Regions from separate parts of the Thalassobacillus sp. C254 genome, predicted to be linked through region 2. Evidence: riboswitches for the same ligand, from Rfam matches in the RefSeq annotation. Region 2 holds a riboswitch; the other holds the start of a gene.
The links. A riboswitch is a leader RNA that binds a small molecule or an ion and turns the genes downstream of it on or off. The one in region 2 is predicted to bind S-adenosylmethionine.
Positions count from the first base shown of each region.

Region 1: it holds a riboswitch for S-adenosylmethionine, as region 2 does, so the genes downstream of both, JCM19033_RS09605 (methionine ABC transporter ATP-binding protein) here and JCM19033_RS18410 (methionine biosynthesis PLP-dependent protein) in region 2, are expected to answer to the same signal.

Region 1 covers NZ_BAXQ01000008.1:37,459-45,389, reverse strand. The annotation lists partial or broken gene sufC (Fe-S cluster assembly ATPase SufC) at 1-618, opposite strand, end outside; gene JCM19033_RS09620 (carboxymuconolactone decarboxylase family protein) at 1,187-1,564, opposite strand; partial or broken gene JCM19033_RS09615 (MetQ/NlpA family ABC transporter substrate-binding protein) at 1,815-2,540, opposite strand; gene JCM19033_RS25540 (hypothetical protein) at 2,603-2,725, opposite strand; gene JCM19033_RS09610 (methionine ABC transporter permease) at 2,742-3,410, opposite strand; gene JCM19033_RS09605 (methionine ABC transporter ATP-binding protein) at 3,403-4,428, opposite strand; SAM riboswitch class I at 4,644-4,753, opposite strand; gene gcvH (glycine cleavage system protein GcvH) at 4,993-5,376, opposite strand; gene JCM19033_RS09595 (arsenate reductase family protein) at 5,430-5,789, opposite strand; partial or broken gene JCM19033_RS09590 (acyl-CoA dehydrogenase family protein) at 6,027-7,810, opposite strand; partial or broken gene JCM19033_RS09585 (acetyl-CoA C-acetyltransferase) at 7,832-7,931, opposite strand, start outside.
Region 2 covers NZ_BAXQ01000026.1:40,085-48,015, reverse strand. The annotation lists partial or broken gene metH (methionine synthase) at 1-2,027, opposite strand, end outside; partial or broken gene JCM19033_RS18415 (bifunctional homocysteine S-methyltransferase/methylenetetrahydrofolate reductase) at 2,067-3,910, opposite strand; partial or broken gene JCM19033_RS18410 (methionine biosynthesis PLP-dependent protein) at 3,941-5,046, opposite strand; SAM riboswitch class I at 5,229-5,335, opposite strand; gene JCM19033_RS24475 (hypothetical protein) at 5,396-5,560, opposite strand; gene prsW (glutamic-type intramembrane protease PrsW) at 5,573-6,229, opposite strand; gene JCM19033_RS18400 (asparaginase) at 6,363-7,334, shown strand; partial or broken gene JCM19033_RS18395 (YpdA family putative bacillithiol disulfide reductase) at 7,625-7,931, opposite strand, start outside.

The sequences.
Region 1 (7,931 bases), on a different contig from region 2:
GGTAGTGAGTGATAATTAAACAGCCAAACTCAGGCCCTCTCATGTCGTTAACTCCATTAGAAACGACTTTTAAGGCATCAATATCAAGACCAGAGTCAATTTCATCAAGAATAGCGATCTTTGGTTCAAGCATAAGAAGCTGAAGAATTTCGTTACGCTTTTTCTCCCCACCGGAAAAGCCTTCATTCAGGTAACGCTGGGAGAAAGCCTGGTCCATATCCAGAACGTCCATTTTTTCATCCATTTTGCGGATAAATTTCATAAGAGAAATTTCTTTTCCTTCTTCTCGGCCAGCATTAATGGCTGAACGCATGAAATCAGCATTTGTTACACCAGCGATTTCACTCGGATACTGCATAGCCAGGAAAAGCCCGGCTCTTGCACGCTCATCTACTTCCATATCCAAAACGTCTTTTCCGTCTAAAAAGACTTTACCGCTCGTAATTTCATATTTAGGATGCCCCATAATAGCAGAAGCGAGGTGGATTTCCCCGTACCGTTAGGTCCCATAATTGCGTGTATTTCTCCACCCTTAATTTCAAGGTTAAAATCTTTAATAATTTCTTTTCCTTCAATAGCTACATGAAGATTTTCGATCTTAAGGTTAGGTGCTGACATCTAAAAATACCTCCATATTTATAAATATAATGGGTGACTTGCATACCCCTTATTCTCAATCTATTATCATTATAATTTTATAACAAATCCAAACTAAGTTCAAGGAGTTACCACTATCCCTGTGTTGTTAAACATAATCTTTACCTAGTTTACCTTGAATAACTACTATGTTACAACTATCGCGGCCAAGAAGTTTCATCGTACCATATGTCCTGAAGATTGAATATATTTAAAAAAGTACTCACTATGTGCCTTCCTGACCGAAGGTGAGGATTTATTCTATGTTTGTAAACACGTATTTTTTTATTGTAACAAATCTTTGCAAAAAAGGAGAGAAGCGTTTAAGAAACCTGTCAGCTGTTCCTTCATGTTTAAGTCAGAAAGGACGTAAAAGAACAGAGGGGCGCCGCCGCTCTGTTCTGTTTATACGCTCAATCTCACAACCATTTTTCCATAGGACCCTTGACCTTACAGAAAAGGCTGTTTTGAAAATTTTGCGCAAGTAAACATGTAACCGGGACACCCCTTGCCCTTCTTGTAACATGACTGCCAAGAAAAGACGTTCAAATTAGTGAGTATTTTGCTGAAGGTCCTGAATGGCTTCTTGTACGAGAGTCACTGCCTGACTCATGGCAGCCCCGCCTCCAAAGGCAGCGGTCACTCCTAAGGCTTCTAATATCTCCTTTTCACTGCATCCCTGATCCAGACATCCCTGTGTATGATAAATAATACAATACTCATCTTGTGAATATACACTCAGGCCCAGAGCAATCAGCTGTTTTTCTTTTTGAGACAATTCCCCTTCTTCAAAACACGCTTCAGTAAAAGCATTATATTTACGCGCAATATGAGGAATCTGCTCAGTAAAGTGTCCTAAACCCGCTTTGTAGTCATGCAATGCTTGTTGAATAAGTGATGTTTCCTGGTTATCCTGCGATTGATTCATTTTCGTTCTCCTCCTTAATCTCCATATCAAACTTTAGGGTTTACAAAAATTCCATGTTCATACACAAAGAGCTCTTTTTCTGTAAGCCTGTGCCTTCCCTTTATTCTTCACTCTCAGGCACATACAGCCCCTGCTCTTTTGAGTAAGGAAAGACCTTACCGTTTCTTTACCATACATATAAAATAAGAGAACACGTTTAATTAATAAAAAATGCCGGCTCCTTCAAGGAACCGGCATTTCACTCTTATTATTACTCGTTAACTGGGATAACAGACCCATCGTATTCTTCAAGAATAAAATCTTGAACTTCTTCAGAACGAAGCACTTCGACTAACGTTTGAATTGCTTCATTATCTTCATCGCCGCTGCGCACAGCAATCACATTCACATAGGGGTTATCATCTGGAGATTCAATAGCAATAGCATCTTCAGCTGGTGATAAGCCGTGGTCAATCGCATAATTGGAGTTAATAAGAACAGCATCGCCTTCGTTATTATCAAAAGCCTGTGGAAGCATAGCTGCTTCTACGTTATCACGAAAATTGAGGTCTCTAGGGTTTTCTTCAATATCATCAATGGTAGCTTCCACACCTGCCCCTTCAGTTAAGGTGATAAGCCCTTCATCTTCAAGCATTGATAAGATTCTTCCATGGTCAGCCACTGAGCTGCTCATGATAATTTCAGCACCTTCAGGCAGGTCATCTAAGCTGTCATACTCCTGAGAGTAAACACCAATCGGCTCAATATGGATTCCGCCGGCATTTTCAAAATCATAGCCATGCTCCTCAATTTGAGACTCAAGGTACGGGATGTGCTGGAAATAATTTGCGTCCAATTCTTCTTGATCAAGCGCCTGGTTAGGAACGATATAATCATTAAACGTTCTAATATCAAGAGTAATACCTTCTTCTTCAAGTTGATCAGATGCAAATTCTAAGATTTCAGCATGAGGGACATTCGAAGCTCCAATTGTGAGCTCCTGCTCCTCTTCCTCTGTAGCATCAGTATCATCTTCTTCAACGCCCTCTTCTGCTTCTTCTACGTCAACCTCTGTGCCGTCTCCTTCACCATCTCCTGCAGTATCGTCCTCCTCGCTGTGCCGCAGGCTGCCAGAACAAGTACTAATGCAAACACAGATAAAACATGCAATAAATACTTCATGTACGTTTCTCCTCCTTTATCTTTTATCAATTGTATGTGTAAGCCGATCGCCAATCCATTGTAGAACAAATACAATAATCAGGATGGCAATGGTAGCCACTAAGGTAACATCGGGATTATTCCGCTGGAAACCCTCCCGGAAAGCTAAATCTCCCAGTCCTCCTGCACCAATTACTCCAGCCATTGCGGTATAGCTTACTAAAGCTATAGCTGTTACTGTAATACCGGAAATCAATGCTGGCATGGACTCAGGCAATAAAACTTTGAAAATAATCTGCTGCTGATTTGCTCCCATAGACTGAGCCGCTTCAATGACACCTTTGTCCACTTCACGGAGTCCAATTTCAACCATACGGGCGTAAAATGGTGCCGCCCCGATAATAAGTGCCGGCAAGGCCGCGCTTGGCCCAAGCATTGTCCCTACTATAATGGTTGTCAGGGGGATCAGCAGGATAATTAATATAATGAAAGGAATAGACCTGAATAAATTTACAAAACCCGCAATAATGCTGTTTACAAACCTGTTTTCCCACAAGTTCCCCTTGCCCGTAAGGTAAAGGAGAAGTCCTAGTAAAATACCAAGAACAAACGTAGCTGCTACCGATACAAGACTCATATAAATCGTCTCTACGGTAGCATCCCACATCCGCTCCCAGTGTACATTTGGAAACAGAGTCTCAATCATTAGTTAACACCTCCGCCTCCACTTGCTGCTCTTTAATAAACTGAAGAGCACTCTGCAAATTGCTTTCCGTTCCATCCAGACGGACAAACAATGTGCCATAGCTCCCTTCCCTTGTCTGTGAAATCTTTCCTTGAAGAATATTGACACTCACCTGGAACTTCTGGATGATTTCAGTCATCAAAGGCTGTTCGGCATCATCACCCACAAAGGTAAGCTTTAGGATGGGGCCGCCTTCTGTTCCCTTTAACAGTTCAGAAATTGCTTCCATTGTTTCTTCAGGTTCAGTAATTTGTTTTACAAATTCTTTGGTCATCTCTTGCTTAGGATTGCGGAATACATCAAGAACAGGGCCCTCTTCTACCACTTTTCCACCTTCCATAACCGCTACATGGTGGCAGATTTTTCGAATGACATGCATCTCATGGGTAATCAGGACAATGGTCAGGCCAAGCTTTTGATTAATATCCACTAGTAAGTCCAGTATAGAATCTGTTGTCTTTGGATCAAGAGCGGACGTCGCCTCATCGCACAATAGCACTTTAGGGTTGTTCGCAAGAGCGCGGGCAATGCCTACTCTTTGCTTTTGCCCCCCGCTAAGCTGAGAAGGATAGGCATCCCCTCTTCCCTCCAGGCCGACTAGCTTAATAAGTTCGTTAACTCTTGACCGCCTTTCTTCTTTTGGTGTTCCGGCAATCTCTAAAGGAAAAGCAATATTTTCGGCAACCGTTCTGGACCAAAGCAGATTGAAATGCTGGAATATCATGCTGATCTCCTGCCTGGCTTTTCTTAATGACCTTCCTTTTAAGTTGGACATATTATTGCCGGCCACAGTAACCTCGCCTTCACTTGGTCGCTCAAGCATATTAAGCATCCGAATCAATGTACTTTTGCCGGCTCCACTGTACCCGATGACACCATAAATTTCGCCTTCTTCTATTGTAAGGTTGACCCCGTCAACCGCAGTGACCGTTCCACTTTTTGTACTAAAAATCTTTTTTAAGTTTTTTAACGTAATCATATAGACCACCCTTGGGTATTTTAAATCCTATTTCACTTATCTGGAAACTTAGTTCCCTTTCCGTTATAAGCACTTGATTTCCAGGAACCAAGTGCACCTTATGAAGAAGCTTTCTGCAGCTTCTTTATTAATTTTCTTTTAAGTGACAAACACCGCAGAAACGAAAAAAACCTTCTGCTTATCAGTGAGCAGAAAGGTCCTGTATATGCGCCTTTCTCTCATCTTGCAACGCTCAGCGGGCATTGCAGGAATTGGCACCTTATCAACTCACATTGACGGTTGCCGGGCTTCAACGGGCCTTTCCCTCCACCACTCTTGATAAGAGCATTAAATTATTTTCTACAATATTCAACACTAAATTGAATATTAGCACGGGAAATAGAGAGTGTCAATACAATGACAAGGTGGGTTATTTTACCGGGTCAGGTGCCTGGCACCACAGCATATTGTAATATATTTTCCCCTTTATCTAAGGGGTTAGGCCTGATTTATGTTACTTCAAGGTCTTGGTGCCTGACACCAATTAAAAAAGCACCCTTTTACAGGGTGCTTATGTACCGTTGATTAGTCTTCGCTAACCATTTCCTCATACTCTTCAGCTGACATAAGTTGGTCAAGCTCACTTTTGTCGGATGGCTCAACAACAATCATCCATGCTTTTTCATAAGGTGAGTCATTAACAAATTCAGGAGAATCGTCAAGGTCTTCGTTCACCTCTACTACTTTTCCGCTTACTGGCGCATACAATTCAGATACGGTTTTTACAGATTCAACGCTTCCAAAAGGCTCGTCTGCTTCTACTTCGTCTCCCTCTTCCGGAAGCTCTACAAAAACGATGTCTCCCAGCTCTGATTGTGCGAAGTCAGTAATTCCAATGCGGACTTTGCCGTCTTCCTCTTTTACCCACTCATGTTCCTCTGAATACTTTAATTCTTTTGGCAGATTCATAATTATCCCTCCATTTCAACTTCTTTTTTGAAAGCAGGCTGCCCTGACAGGCATTACCTCTTCCATAATTCCTCAAATTGCTCTTCTTTAAACCCTACTGACACCTTTGTTCCATCGGTTACAATTGGGCGTTTGAGGAGCATACCGTCTGAAGCCAGAATATCCAGAAGCTCGTCCTCACCCGCTGTCTTCACCTTATCCTTTAGGCCAAGTTCACGGTATTTCTTGCCGCTCGTATTAAAAAACTTCCGAAGCTCAAGTCCGCTCTTTTCATAGAGCTCCTTGATCCGGTCACGGCTGGGAGGATCTTCGACGATATGGTACTCATTATAATCGATACCATGCTCTTCTATCCAACGTTTTGCTTTTCGGCATGTGCCGCATGAAGGATACCCATAATACGTCAGGCTCATTTTTACTTTCTCCCCTTTTTGATAAAATCCTTCTTTATTATATCCTATCTTTTGAAAGAAAGAGAAATAAGTAAGTTTGTATGTAGGAACCTGGAAAAGAATTAGTAAAAAGCTTGTTAAATGGACAAAGAAGCCCCATAGGGACTTCTTTGCCTCACTTAGCAGAGAGGAGATTACCTTTCAAAGAAAGGAGATATATTATATTGAGGTTATAAAACCCCAAATTGAATAACAAAGTTACACAACGTATTTTTCTTCTTTGAGTACACGCTCAGCAATTTCACGCTTTTTCGTTACCACATTGATTGGAGTATGACGAACCAGCTTCCGTAAAATACCCAGCATGGACCGAAGCGTATCGCCTTCTTCCATGTGAACCAGAGATTCTTTTGCATTGGCTTCAATCCGGTTCATCGCTTCCTGACAGAACACTTGGTTAGCAAAAGCTTGTTGCCCTCTTTGCTTTCGCCATTTTTATTGATTGCTTTTTCTGTTCTGAGGATGACAGACTCCATGGCATAGATATCACTTACAATGTCAGCAACATTTATCAGAAGCTCTTGTTCTTTTTCCAAGTCATGAGCATACTTTTGAGCTCCGTTTCCTGCCACCATGAGGAAGATCTTTTTCGCATTGCCAAGGAGATATTTCTCTTGTTCCAAAGCAGCATCACCAGGCTCTTCCGGCATCATCATCATAAGCTCTTCCTGAAGCCCCTGGGCTTTCTCAAGGAGAGGAAGCTCTCCTTTCATTGCTTTTCTCATAATGGTGCCAGGCACCAGCATACGGTTTATTTCATTTGTGCCTTCAAATATGCGGTTGATGCGGGAATCACGGTAGGCACGTTCTACTTCATATTCGGCCATAAAGCCATAGCCCCCGTGAATTTGAACAGCTTCATCAACCACATAATCCAAAACCTCGGATCCGAAGAATTTATTCAAGGAGCATTCAATGGCGTATTCTGCAATTGATGTAGCAACCTTTCCTCCGTCTTCCTGTTCTTCATCTGTGAGTTTGCCAAGCTGCTCTTCAAAAAGCCCGCCTGTGCGGTAAATGGAACTTTCAGCCGCGTAAGTCTGTACAGCCATCGTTCCAAGCTTTTCCTGAATGGCAGTAAATTTTCCGATCGGAGTTTTAAACTGCTTGCGCTCATTCGCATAGGCAGCCGCAAGCTCAATCCCGCGTTTTGAACCTCCTACACATCCTACCCCGAGCTTATAACGCCCTACATTTAAGATATTAAATGCAATCACGTGTCCACGGCCGATTTCTCCAAGCACATTCTCGGCAGGAACACTTGCATCTTCCAAAATTAAGGTACGCGTAGAAGAACCTTTAATCCCCATTTTCTTTTCCTCTGGTCCGGTGCTTACCCCGTCATACTCTTTTTCTACAATAAACGCAGTGAATTTTTCTCCATCAATTTTTGCGTATACCACAAAGATGTCAGCAAAAGCGGAGTTTGTGATCCATTGCTTTTCCCCGTTTAGAATGTAATGAGTACCTTCTTCATTTAATACTGCAGTGGTCTTCGCTCCAAGAGCATCTGAACCTGAACTTGGCTCTGTCAGAGCGTAGGCTGCAATTTTTTCTCCAGACGAGAGCGGAGGTAAATATTTTTTCTTTTGCTCTTCATTTCCAAAAAACACGATAGGCAGAGAACCAATTCCAACATGTGCCCCGTGGCTTAAAGAAAAGGCTCCAGCACGGGAGAATTTTTCTGTGATAAGAGAGGAACTGATTTTGTCCAGCCCAAGCCCTTCATACTTCTCGGGTACATCTGCTCCCAACAGTCCAAGCTCTCCCGCTTTAGTCAGCAGGTTGCGCGAAATGTCGAACTGGTGATTCTCTATTTCATCGATGTGAGGGACAACCTCCCCCACAACAAACTCTTCTGTCGTTTTTGCTATCATTTTATGCTCTTCACTAAAATCCTCTGGTGTGAATACCTGGTCAGCTCTTACTTCTTCAATTAAAAATCCTCCGCCTTTAACCCCTAACTCTGTAGTGCTGCTCATTTTCATACCCCCATCTATATATTAAATAAGCTCAAAGACTCCAGCTGCACCCATTCCTCCGCCAATGCACATAGTAACAACGCCAAACTGTTCACCACGGCGTTTCATTTCATGAATAAGG
Region 2 (7,931 bases):
AAAAGCTTTCCTACTCTATCCATACCGATCATTAACGGTCCGTTAATGATATCCAAGGGGTCTTCATAAGAGTCAAGAGCGAGATCTAAGTCAGGGTATAACCCTTCTTTTGTTCCCTCTACAATATATTCTCCGAGACGTTCTTCAAGGGTAAGGTTTTTTTCTACTTTCTTTTTCTCAGACTTCTTGCCTCTGTAATGGGCGGTAAACTCTGCTAGAGTCTCGTCTGAAGTTTCAAAAAGAAGTTTTCTTGCAAGTTCTTTTTCATTGTCTGGAATACTTGCATACCTTTCCACTTTTTCCGTGTTTACTATGGCGTAATCAAGGCCTGCGTTTGTGCAATAGTACATAAATGCTGAGTTTAACACTTCACGGCCAACCGGAGGAAGACCAAAGGATACGTTACTAATTCCCAGTATGGTTAAACATTCTGGCAGGGCTTCTTTGATCAAGCGTATCCCTTCAATTGTGGCTTCAGCTGAACCAATGTACTGTTCATCCCCTGTCCCAACGGGAAAGACCAATGGATCGAAGATAATATCTTTTGGATTGATTCCGTACTGGTTAACAAGGATGTCATATGAGCGTTTGGCAACTTCAAGCTTTCGTTCAGCTGAAACGGCCATTCCCGTTTCATCAATCGTACCGACAACCACAGCTGCCCCAAATCTTTTAACGATCGGAATAATCTGTTTAAACCGCTCTTCCCCGTCCTCGAGATTAATTGAATTGATTACTGCTTTCCCCTGAGAATAAGTTAACGATTTTTCAATCACTTGGAAGTCAGTGGAATCAATCATTAAAGGGACCTTCACTTTATTGACGACATGCTGTAAAAAGTTCTCCATGTCTTCGGCTTCGTCCCGGTCAGGGTCAGCGAGGCAAACATCTATAATATGGGCCCCTTTTTTCACCTGTGCTCTTGCAACTTCAGATGCTTCCTCAAACTTCCCTTCTCCGATTAACCGTTTAAACTTACGAGACCCGATGACGTTTGTCCGTTCCCCGACAAATAACGGACGCATATCTTCTTCATAAATTAAAGGCTCAATGCCCGAAACGGCGTGAGGATGATCGATTTGTGCTTTCCTTGGCTCGTAGCGTTCCGCTACTTCTTTCATTACCTTAACGTGCTCCGGAGTCGTACCGCAGCATCCCCCTACTACATTCAGCCAGCCTTTCTCAGCAAAAGATTCCAGCTTTGTTGCCAGTGACTCGGGTGATTCATGGTAATGTCCTTCTTCATCAGGCAAACCGGCATTTGGGTAACAATGCACGTGGGTGGTTGCTAATTCTGAAAGAGAACGGAGATGATCTCTCATAAATTCAGGCCCAGTTGCACAATTTAGTCCTACAACTGCAGGTTTCATATGCTCTAAGGATATATAGAAAGACTCAATGGTCTGACCGGCAAGAGTTGTCCCCATTGGTTCTATCGTGCCTGAAATCATTAAAGGAAGCCTTGTTCCTAAAGCTGAAAAAGCCTGGTCAATTCCTAGATAGGCAGCCTTCACGTTTCTCATGTCCTGGCTTGTTTCAAGAAGCAGGATATCGACCCCGCCTTTAATAAGGCCCCTAGCCTGCTCTTCATAGGAGGCGATAAGCTCCTCAAAAGTAGTTCCTCCAGTCACCGACAATGATTTTGTTGTCGGTCCCATCGCGCCTGCCACATAGCGGGGAGCATTTTCTGTTGAAAATTCATCTGCCACTTTCCTGGCAATTTGTGCGGAAGCAATGTTAATTTCTTCCGCCCGATCCTCAAGATCATAATCTGCAAGGACAATATCCGTGGCCCCAAATGTATTGGTTTCTATAATGTCAGCACCCGCTTCAAGGTATTCCCGATGAATTCGCTCAACGACTTCAGGAGCTGTAAGGTTCAAAAATTCATTACAGCCGTCATACTCTTCCCCGCCAAAGTCCTCAGGCGAGAGGTCTGCATTCTGAAGCATCGTTCCCATTGCTCCGTCTAATACCAATATCTCTTTTTGTAATCGTTCTTCAAATGATATTTTTTTCTCGGTCATTGGTGTGTCCACTCCTTTTACCACCCGGTACCCCTATGCTTACCTGCTTTTTACAGTTTCTTTCTGTAAGCTCGCTTTTTCCTTTATATAGCGGGTCAGCTCTACTGTCATTTCATAACGCAAAAATGGTGTAATTAAATAAATTCCATTAAAATATTTCATTGCTTCATCTATTAACTCTTTTGCAATATCAAGGCCTTCTTTTTCTGCTTTCGCCCGATCTTCCCCGCAAGCAGCCATTCTTTCCCTGATTTCATCCGTCAGCTTAATGCCTGGCACTTCGTTATGAAGAAACTCTGCATTTCTGGCACTCACTAAAGCATAATGCCAATATACACAGGCACCGGCAAATGTTTGGTGGCTTCATGGATTTCATGAAATTGTTCTTTTCCATACACGGGCTGGCTCATAAAGTAATCTACCCCAGCCTCAATCTTTTTTTCAAGCCTTTTAACTGCTCTTTCTAACGATCTTACATTCGGGTTAAAAGCACCTGCCACTGAAAAAGATGTTTTTTCCCCTAGAGATTTTCCTGAAAAAGATCTTCCTTCGTTCATTTCTTTAATCAAGGAAATAAGATCAAAGGAAGTCAGGTCGTATACAGAGGTGGCGCCTGGGAAGTCCCCAACCTTCGTTGGGTCTCCTGTTACAGCCAGAAGATCATGTATGCCTAGAGCATGCATTCCCAATAAATGAGACTGGAGTCCAATTAAATTTCTGTCTCGACATGCGATATGAATAAGAGGACGTGCTCCTATCTTTTCCTTCACCATCGTTCCCATAGCCATGTTATCAATGCGTGGTGAAGCGAGTGAATTGTCAGCCATAGTGACTGCATCAGCTCCAGCTTCATGAAGCTGTTTCGCACCTTCTAAAAACTTGTCTGTCGCCAGCTTTTTTGGAGGGTCTAACTCAACAACAATGGCAACTTCATTTTTTGCCTTTTCAGAGAGAGAAGGCGTTTCCGTCCTCTTTGAAGCCTGAATAACTTCCTTTTCAACCGGGACTGTTTCCTTTGTATCGACGGGTTTTTCACCTTTTACCGCCTTCGCTAGCTCAGCAATATGTTCCGGCGTTGTCCCACAGCATCCGCCTATGAGACGGACGCCCTGGCTTCGCAGATCCTGGCCCCTCTCATAAAAATAACTTGGGTTCGATTGGTATACAAACCTCCCGTCATCTAAATCTGGCAGACTGGCATTCGGATAAGCCGAAATATACGCTCCTTCTATTAAGGGGACATTTTCCAGGGAACGCAGGATATGATACGGGCCCATGCGACAGTTTAAACCGACAACATCAGCTCCCTGGGCTGCGAGAGTCTGAAAAGCTTCTGTGACGCTGATTCCTCCATGGAGAACTCCAACCTCTCCTAGAGAGACCTGGGCTACAATAGGAAGGTCAGTCATCTTACGGAGCATCTGAACCGCCGACTGAACCTCTTCATAATTATAAAATGTTTCCAGAATTAAACCATCAGGCTTTTCTGAAAGAAGAGCTTTTGCCTGTTCTTTCAGTGCTGAAAGAATATCGTCATTGTCATAATCTGTCTTTTGGACTCCACGGATTCCTCCGATTGTAGCGAGGACAAAAGCATCTCCCCCGGCTGCTTTCCTTGCCAGACGAACGCCTTGTTTATTTATCTCTACCGTTTCATTCTCAAGGCCATACCGCTCTAATTTAAGACGATTTGCAGCATAGGTGTTTGTTTGAATCACGTTTGCCCCTGCCTTGATATATTCCCTGTGTACACTTGTCACAGCAGAAGGATCTTCTATATTTAAGGCTTCAAAAGAGCCTGTAAACCCTTTGTCATATAAATAAGTGCCTATCGCTCCGTCTCCGACAAGCATTCCATTTTCCAGAGCTTTTAAGAATTCCACTTCATTCATCCTTTCTCCAATACGCTTCTGTTACTGTGAAAGTTGTTCTAATGCCTGCTGTAAATCTCTTATTAAATCCTCAGCATTTTCAATTCCCACTGAAAAACGAAGGAGACGGTTACAGACACCGTTGGCCAGTCGTACTTCTTCAGGAACGTCAGCATGGGTTTGAGTGGCCGGGTAGGTCATAAAGCTTTCTACACCGCCAAGGCTTTCTGCAAATGTGACGAGGTTCAACCCTTTTAAAAGCTGATTCACATGCTGTTCATCACAGATACGAAAGGAAAGCATGCCACCTTTACCTGGGTAAAGGACTTCATCAATCAATGGATGTTCTTTCAGGAAAGCTGCTACCTTTTGAGCATTTTCCGTATGCTTTTCCATCCGCAGAGACAGTGTCTTCATGCCTCTCATTAACAGCCAGGCATCAAGAGGAGAAAGAATCGTTCCCATGCCATTATGAAAAGCTGCAATTTCTTCACAAAGCTTTTCTCCTTTTGCAACAATTAAGCCTGCGATGACATCATTATGGCCGCCTAAATACTTGGATGCACTGTGAATGACAATGTCGGCTCCTTTTTCAATAGGTCTTTGAAGCACTGGAGTATAAAAGGTGTTATCTACAATTAAAAGCAGGTTATTCTCTCTTGCAACAGCAGCAAGCCTTCCAAATCAGCTTCCTGCATTAATGGATTTGTCGGCGTTTCGATAAATAAAGCTTTTGTATTTTCTGTTATTTTTTCTGAAAAAGATGCAAGGTTTCGAGGATCTCCGTATGTAAAGGTTAACCCCCACTTTTTCCACCCTTCTTCAAATAAACGATAGGTGCCGCCGTACAAGTCCTGGGATGCCAGGATCTCATCCCCGCTTTTAAATAGCGCTAGAACTGTTTGAACAGCTGCCATTCCGGAGCTTAACGCAAACCCCTTGTCTCCGCCCTCTAAATCTGCAATCGCCTTTTCAAGAAGTTCTCTTGTAGGATTTCCTGTCCTTGAATAGTCATAGCCGGTTGATTCTCCTATACCGCTGTGCCTGTATGCAGTTGAGAAGTAGACAGGTGCGCTTACTGTGCCTGTAGCCTCCTCGCTTCTATTCCCTATTTGTGCAAGTTTTGTTTCTAGGTTGTATCGAGACATTCTCTCCACTCCTTATGATGTAATCTGTTTTTCTTTATTTTCTAATTTTTTCAGAAAAAGGGCAGCCTAAGGTTTTTGCGACCTTTAACCCTCTTTACATTTGTTGGAAAAATGCATATGTACAAAATAAAGCCTTCTTCGGTTAAGAAGAAGGCAAGACAGTATCGAGACATGCTAGCTTCTTCTCATCTTGCAGGTTTATCACCACCTGCTGGAATTAGCACCTGACCAAAACTGGCTGGTTGCTGAGATTTCTTCGGGCCATTCCCTCCATCTCTCTAGATAAGAAAGCTTCCTATAATAAAGTTGTTATTGCTACACTACACGAAAAAACATGAAATTGCAACCTTTATTCCGGCGTAGCCTCTACATTAAGCTCCGTTTCATTCCCGCATACACATCGTTTAAACCCTGTTTCATATTCACCATCAGCTCGCTGGCGTCCTCGCAGAATATATTTTTCTCCGCATTTAGGACAGCGAATCACCACTCTGTATCGAGTTTCAGTAGTCAATACGATCACTCCTTATTCCGTTCTCTCATTCGCTTTTTTCACTTTTGTTAATGCAAACCACCACAAAAAAATCATAAAAGGGGCGATGCTCGTAAAAAGATATTGATTAATGGTTAATAGTATCAAATCAAAAAAACCGTGTAAAACAACAGGAATGATCAGGGCCAGGAAAAGCCATTTTTTTACATGGTCATTCACTTTAAAACGAGCAGATCCCAGGTAATACCCCATGACTACTCCAAACAATGCATGACTGCTCACAGGCAGAAAGGCTCGTCCGACAGCAAAGTCAATACCTGTTGCCATTAGATATAACACATTCTCGGCTGCTGCAAACCCTAAAGATAAAGAAACAGCGTAAACAATTCCATCGTACCTGTTTTTCAGTGTGCCAAAACGGTAAGCGATAAAATACAGCAGAAACCATTGAAAAAACTCTTCAAGGAAAGCGGCACTGACGAATGCTTTGAACCAAGGTTCGGTAATTAAAGCCTCCCCTTCTAAAGCATATTGTATAACCATCACGGGGAAAACTAGCAGCACTCCTATAATAAAAGCTTTTATGACCTGCCCTATCATGTTTGAACCGTATTGATTGCGAAGATAAAAATATACAAGTAATGATATGGCAGGCGCAAGTGCTGCTGTAAAAAGTGTCACCACCGTCATAACCGTCCCCTCTGTTCATCTTCATGGTAACATGTTAGTTTTAAGGTTGAAAATTGTTTACCTTTTTTGCAAACCAGCATCGTTAAAAAGACCGGAAACACAGGTATATATTATTCTTATGTGAGGTGATCCTTTGAAAAAAATACTTATCATTCATACTGGCGGTACGATTGCCATGTCTGAAAATAAAGAAACGGGCATGGTCGTGCCAGAAGAAAAGAACCCTCTTCATTCTGTAAACGAAATGTTACAGGAGACAGTGAAGATAGAAACGGAAGATTATCTTCACCTTCCTTCTCCTCATATCACTCCCAGGCACATGCTGGGTCTTGCTGAAAAGATTAATGAAAAGATGAAAAATTCTCATTTTGACGGGGTCGTGATTACTCATGGAACAGATACGCTGGAAGAAACCGCCTACTTATTAGACTTGCTCTTACATTTGGACCAGCCAGTTGTTATCACTGGAGCTATGCGTTCAAGCAATGAGCTTGGCGCTGATGGCCCTCATAACTTAATTTCAGCTGTAAGAACAGCAGCAAGTGACAAAGCAGCCAAAAAAGGGGTCATCGTCGTCTTTAATGATGAAATTCATACAGCTAAAAACGTAACAAAAACCCATTCAAGCAACATCGCCACCTTTCAAAGTCCTCAATACGGGGCCATAGGGATCTTAACAAAACGTGAAGTTTCTTTTCATCACATTCCAGCGCACCGGGAACACTTTCCAGTTACAAAGCTCTCTAAAAAGGTGCTGCTTGTAAAAGCATACGCCGGCATGGAAGAAAGTGTGATGGCTCATATAGCCTCTCATCCACTCGATGGTCTGGTGCTTGAAGCATTCGGGCAAGGGAATGTGCCGCCAGCTATTGTTCCTCCCTTGGAATCACTCATTGAAAAGAACATTCCAGTCGTACTGGTATCCAGAAGCTACAGCGGTATCGTCCAGGACACATACGGCTATGAAGGAGGGGGCAGGCAGCTGAAAGAAAAAGGAGTCATATTTACAAATGGATTAAATGGACAAAAAGCACGGCTTAAGCTGATGGCTGCTCTTGAGATGACTCAGGACCATGGAAAGCTCCAGGAAATATTTCTGCGCTGAAGTTCTTTAAATCAGGCTCTTTAAAAGGTGACATTGATTTTTTAAAATTATTCGATAATAGGTAATAACGCGAAGCTCCTTCGGTCCCTTGAGCCGCAGCTCCCCCAGGGTGGTTTTCCAGGGAGCCGCGGCAATTCACGTACTACAGAAGACACCGTGGATGCATGAAGGGACACTAGAATGGATCTGGCACGCGGTCCTTTAGGCACAAGCGAGGGCCTTTAAGGGGGAATCAACAACAATGTACAAAGCCACGATCTAAAAATGACAACCTTATGAAGGCTGTCACTTTACAACTGTATGTTATAGTCCCTGGTTCTCAGCCGCTCGTATATCGTTTCGGAGACAGCATCACCATGAAACGCCCGTTTTCTATAAAAATCTCATTTGCATTGTTTCCTGCTGCAATCACACCCGCTATAAAGAGATTTCCCACATTCGTTTCCATTGTATCCTCGTCAAATACCGGGCGCCCTGTTTCCTTTTCAATTTCCACACCCATCTTGGTTAAAAATCCGTGGTCAGGATGATACCCTGTCATTGCCAAAACAAAGTCTGCCTCAACAGTTTGTTGTTCACCATCAACGATAAAATGGA